2 regions of the Glaciecola sp. MF2-115 genome follow, and region 1 is predicted to be linked to the other one. Evidence: predicted binding sites of a transcription regulator. Region 1 holds the regulator's gene; the other holds the start of a gene.
What was found. The regulator FliA, encoded in region 1, starts transcription of late flagellar genes. The targets are predictions, from matches to a motif close to CTAAAGNTNNNNNNNNNNNNGCCGATA.
Positions count from the first base shown of each region.

Region 2: a site for FliA is predicted at 1,132-1,158, ahead of ACKLNX_RS10965 (DUF5610 domain-containing protein). Genes of this name have one in related genera too.

Region 1 covers NZ_JBLBVM010000055.1:83,179-86,290, forward strand. The annotation lists gene ACKLNX_RS13550 (MinD/ParA family protein) at 1-756, shown strand, start outside; gene ACKLNX_RS13555 (RNA polymerase sigma factor FliA) at 768-1,496, shown strand; gene cheY (chemotaxis response regulator CheY) at 1,548-1,931, shown strand; gene ACKLNX_RS13565 (protein phosphatase CheZ) at 1,962-2,720, shown strand; gene ACKLNX_RS13570 (chemotaxis protein CheW) at 2,733-3,112, shown strand, end outside.
Region 2 covers NZ_JBLBVM010000052.1:169,669-172,780, forward strand. The annotation lists gene trmA (tRNA (uridine(54)-C5)-methyltransferase TrmA) at 1-1,064, opposite strand, end outside; gene ACKLNX_RS10965 (DUF5610 domain-containing protein) at 1,188-2,423, shown strand; gene ACKLNX_RS10970 (RNA recognition motif domain-containing protein) at 2,458-2,970, opposite strand.

The DNA of each region.
Region 1 (3,112 bases):
ACCAACGTGTCTTTGAATCTAGCCATTTCATTGGCTAAAAAAGGTAAACGTGTGATGGTGCTCGACGCCGACTTAGGTCTAGCCAACGTCGATGTGTTACTTGGTTTGCGTGTAGATAAAAATTTATCCCATGTTTTGAAAGGCGAATGCACCTTAGACGATATTCTGGTAACGGGTCCTCACGGTGTAAAAATTGCGCCGGCAACATCAGGCTCGCAATCAATGGCTGAGCTGGGTTCTACTGAACATGCAGGCTTAATTAGAGCTTTTAGCGAATTACGCACAGAGATAGATGTACTCATTGTTGATACTGCTGCGGGCATTTCCGACATGGTAATGAGTTTTTCAAGGGCCGCACAAGACGTCGTTGTTGTTGTCTGTGACGAACCCACATCTTTGACGGATGCGTATGCACTGATTAAAATTCTTAACCGTGAGCACGGTGTTTTCAAGTTTAAAGTCGTTGCCAATATGGTGCGAAGTGATAAGGAAGGTAAAGAGCTTTTTAGCAAGCTTTCCAAAGTGACAGGGCGATTTTTGGATGTTGCATTAGAGTTGGTTGGAGTTATTCCATTCGACGAAAATATTCGTAAATCTGTACGCAAACAAGCTGCTATCGTTGATGCATATCCGTCATCGCCTGCAGCGGTGGCGATTGCTAGCCTAGCTGAAAAATCCATGATGTGGCCAATACCAGAACAACCTGGTGGGCATTTGGAGTTTTTCATTGAGCAGTTAGTGTCGAGAAACGAGTAGGTAATTAATCAGTGAGTAACAAAGTGGCAGTCTATCAACAACAAATTGATAAAAACCAATTGGTGGAGCGACACGCGCCCTTGGTGAAAAGAATTGCTCATCATCTTATGGCAAGGTTGCCAGCGAGCGTCCTTGTGGATGACTTGATTCAAGCAGGGATGATTGGCTTGCTCGAAGCAGCAAGAAACTTTGATGGTTCTAAAGGTGCGAGTTTTGAAACATTTGCAGGAATCCGTATACGCGGTTCTATGCTAGATGAAATTCGCAAAGGTGATTGGACTCCTCGTTCAGTGCACAAGAACAGTAGAGCGATAACGGAAGCGATATCTCAAGTGGAAAAAGCCACAGGTCGTGATGCTCGAGACATTGACGTCGCGGAAAGGTTACAAGTTCCGGTGCAAGAATATCATCAAATGTTGCGAGAAGTTAACGCTGGCAAGTTAGTTGGGATTGAAGATCTCGGCGTTAGCGAAGACGTTCTCACCACGGACGCCACGAAAGGCGAAGACAGTCCTTTTGAAAATATGGTGCAAGGATCATTTCAGAAAGCGCTGGCTCAAGCGATAACAACATTACCAGAGCGAGAAGCAATCGTCCTCTCATTGTACTATGACGAAGAATTAAATTTACGTGAGATTGGTGAAGTCCTTGAAGTCAGCGAATCACGAGTGAGTCAAATTCACAGTCAAGCGATGTTAAAGTTAAAGTCGAAAATGCAGTCATGGCGAACCGTCGACTAAGTTGGCTGCGTTTTATTTTTATAGTTAATTTGTACCTCAGCGGAGGCAGTTTTGGATAAGAATATGAAAATCCTAGTTGTTGATGATTTTTCAACAATGCGGCGTATCATTAAGAATTTGTTAAAAGACCTTGGCTTTACAAGCATTCAAGAAGCGGATGATGGTAATACTGCGTTGCCGATGCTTGTTCAAGGTGATTTTGATTTTGTGGTAACAGATTGGAATATGCCTGGGATGCAAGGTATTGACTTGCTTCGCGCTATTCGAGCTGACGAAAACTTAAAACATTTACCTGTTCTAATGGTTACCGCGGAAGCGAAAAAAGAGCAAATCGTTGCTGCTGCGCAAGCTGGTGTAAATGGTTACGTAGTCAAACCTTTTACTGCGGCTACATTGAAAGAGAAGTTAGAAAAGATTTTTCAGCGTCTTGGTTAACAGCGATATTTCTTAATGGGGTAACGTTGAATGACAACGACCGACAGAGACTTAGTTTCGTTAGAAGAAGCGAAGCAATTAGTTGCATATCTTGAAAATGGTGATCGCAAGCAAGCTAACGCACTGGTTGACACCATCACTATGCGAGAAGCAGGAGAACTGTTTACTGAAGTAGGTATCTTGACCCGCCAGTTACATGATTCCTTGAGCGTGTTTGAGGCTGATGATCGCATTTCTACGTTGACGCAAGATGAAATTCCAGATGCGCAAACTAGACTAAATTACGTGATCGATGAAACTGAAAAAGCAGCCAACATAACGATGGATGCTGTTGAGAAAAGCATGCCTCTTACCGAAGGCTTAAACAAGCGCTTACTTGATATTATGCCTGAATGGCAGAAATTGATGAGTCGCCAAATGGAGCTAGGTGAATTCAAACAGCTATGTAATGAGCTCGATCAATTCCTAATTGATGCTACGCGAGACACCTCAACTCTCAGTTCTATGTTATCTGAAATACTACTGGCCCAAGGTTATCAAGACCTCACTGGACAAGTACTGCGCCGTGTTATCGAAATAGTGAAAGATGTTGAAGATAATTTAGTCGCTATGCTGACAGCGTTTGCTGATGTCGATAGGAAAGAAGATTTTAAAGATAATTCTCAACCTTCTAAGAAAAAGACCGATACAATAAAAGCCGAAGGGCCGATTATCGATGCAGAAACTCGCGACGACGTAGTAAGTGGACAAGACGACGTTGACGATTTACTGTCAAGTTTAGGGTTTTAGGGGAGCCGACGAATGTCGTTTGAAGTTGACGAGGAAATAATGCAAGATTTTCTGGTGGAAGCCGGAGAAATACTTGAGCAGCTCCAGGAACAACTTGTTGATCTTGAGAATAATCCAGAAGACGGAGAATTACTCAATGCAATTTTCCGTGGTTATCATACAGTCAAGGGTGGTGCTGGATTTTTAGCATTAACAGAACTCGTTGATATCTGTCATGGTGCAGAAAACGTTTTTGACATCATGCGTAACGGCAAGCGTACGCTCACACCTGAATTAATGGACGTCATTTTACAAGCAACAGATGTTGTTGTTGAAATGTTCGAACACGTAAAGAATAGAGAGCCTTTAGAGGCTGCACCCGAAGAACTCATCGCCGTATTGCACAAACTAAG
Region 2 (3,112 bases), on a different contig from region 1:
TCGATATGTTCCGTAAAGGGAAACTGATCAAACAAAGCTGCGCGCCTAACATCATGAGTTTTATGTAACTTTTCCAAATTTTCGGCAAGCGTTTCAGGATTACATGAAATATAGACAATGTTTTCGAACTGCTGAATCAACTCAATCGTTTTATCATCGATGCCCGCGCGAGGTGGATCGACAAGTACCGTTGAAAAGTCGTACTGGCCTAAATCGACATCTCTTAGGCGATGAAATTCACGAACGCCAGTCATAGCTTCAGTAAATTCCTCGCTTGAAAGTCGAACAATCGTGAGATTTTCAACATTGTTCATTTCAATGTTAAATTGCGCAGCGCTCACCGATGATTTAGATATCTCAGTTGCCAGCACATTTCTAAAGCAACTGGCCAAAGGCACTGAAAAGTTACCCGAGCCACAATATAGCTCAAGTAAATCTCTCTCTGTTTCACTGGCTTGGGCCATAGACCATTCGATCATGTGGCAGTTAACTCGTGCATTTGGTTGCGTGAAACTATTTTCTATTTGTTTAAATTTGTATCTTTCGCCTTTGATGCTCAGTTCTTCAATAACATAATCGTTTTCCAATACCACTTTCTGTTTTTTTGAACGGCCAATAAAGCTAATTTTCAAATCTTTCGGTAGTGAATCTTTTAAGCGCTTAATTTCAGCTTCCCATGTTTCATCTAATGGTTTGTGATAAACCAGCGTGATCAACAGTTCATCAGTTAAGGTGCTCAAATAATCAACTTGGAATAGTTTGCGACGCAATATCTCATTGCCTTTGAAAGCCTCATTCATCAAATTCATACCGACATTGATTATTTCGCTTGCAGCTTCCAATTGATCGACGCGATATTGCTCTTTATTCACCTTGTCGAACATGATGTGGTAAGTATCTAAGCCGTCATGCCAAATCCGAAACTCTGCTCTCATCCTAAAATGGTGTGGTTGAGACGCATAAATATCAATATCTGAATCATAAAAAGAAGAGAGTAAGTTTTTGACTCTATTCGTTTTTTCATCAAGTTGTAGTTGATATTTTTCGGAGATATTTTCTGACATGAATAACCTAAATGTTGATTGTAGAGAGTGAATTGTAAAGTTTTTTAAAAATTTACCAAGTTAAAGCTAAAGGTTTTATTTTCACGTGCCGATAAGGGTGTTGAGGATAGAGAGGTATTTGCAATGAATTTAGGTGAAATTAAGACAGTTCCAACAGAGCAGCCAAAAGTGGTTCGCCCTGATGTCGCACTCAACAAACAACTGCAACAAGACGGATTGAAGCAAGCTAAAGAGCTTCAACAGTCTTTTGCAAATGCAAATCAAGATATTTCGGACAATCGAAAGGTGGCTGCACGCGTTCTAGGTGTGTCTATTAGCCAGACTTTAACGATTGAAGGGCGAACGTCCGATGTCACTTCAAAAACTGAAGATGATGAGATGAAGGTCAAAAAGCCTCTCTTTGATTTTGAAGAGGTGGCTCGCAATGTTCTCAACTTCGTGGGCAGCGTTATCAAGAAGGCCGCTTCAGATGGTGCGCCTGATGACAAACTGAATTCTTTATTCGAACAAGCTAGATATGGTGTATCAAAAGGTATCGAACTTGCTGAAGAAGAGCTTGGTGCAAACGCGACTGAAGAAGTCAAAGAAGGTATAGCAAATAGCAAAGCGTCTATCTTCGATGGTATTCAAAGGCTCGAAAACAAAATTTTCGATAAGAGCGAGAAGAGCGGTGAGCTTAGTGGAGAATCATTGTCACTTCAAAAAGCAGAGCTAAGTGAGTTTTCTGTTCGCACTAGAGACGGAGATGAGGTTCAAATTCGTTTTGGTCTCAGAGAAAATACAAGTAGAGAAAGTTTTAGTTCTGAAAATGGTGACTCACAAACGAGCTTGATTTATCAGCAAACGACCAATTTTTCACTTCAGGTGAAAGGTGATCTGGATGAAGATGAGCTGAAAGCCATTGGTGATTTGGTCGCGCAAGCAGATGATGTAGCAAATACTTTCTACCGCGGTGATATTGAACAGGCATATAATCAAGCCTTGGAAATTGGCTATGACAATACTGAGTTAGCGAGCTTTGCTTTACAGCTTACCAAAGTAGAGAGCTCACAGAAAATACAAAAGTACGGTGAAGTTCAACAATACTCTGAGAAACCGAGTGCTGACCTGAAGTCTCCGAAAGCTGTTGCGCAATACTTGAATAAAGTCTTAGATGGACTGAATCAGGCAACGGAGCAATTAGGCTCGGCAGAAGACTTTAAATCAGTCATTAATAGTTTAGTGAATGAGTTGAAGGATGTTCAGGTGCCGGACATCTTAAGTGCAATCAATAGATTTCATACCTTCAATGCCAAACTCTTGGAAGGCTTAAATATTGAAGAACAAACTGAAGCTCGAAATGAAAAGCCCGCTGAATAGCGGGCTTTTTAGTTGTTTCAAAAAGTATTAAAAACTAAGCCACTTTATCCTTAGCGGGTCTTACTTTTATTGTTCTTTCTTGGAACTCTGAATCATTTAGCTTTTCTATCATTGAATCAGCTTCATGTGCAGCGACCTCAACAAACCCGAAACCTTTACGTTTACCAGTTCGTTTATCTTTCATTAATCTTACCGATCTAACATAGCCAAAGCTTTCAAAATGTTCTTTTACTATTTGTTCGTTAGCACGATAAGGCAGATTACCTACGTATAAAGTGGAAACGTCTTCATCAGAAACGTCATCACTTGATACAGATGAACTGCTTGCTTCGTATGATGCAGATGAAGAGACATTAGTAGAAGCTTTAGTTTTAGTCATACTGCTTAATATAAATATTAGAACAGCATTAAGAATAACCCCAACTGAAAACATCGACTTTTCAATACTTGTTGATCCCTCACCAAGTAATTGACCTGCGATAAAAAAGCCAATCACAGCCAACATGATTGAAGCCACGAATAAAAGTGGCGCTTTAACGGATACCATAACCTTTCCTTCTCTTATTTTTGTTAATGTTATGTAAAAGGCACCTACAATATGACGCTTTTATAAAATTTTTGCCAGTAATCTATTCATTGAAAGGTGTTTTTATTATTTTTTGTTTGTATTTTAGACGAATTGAGCACTA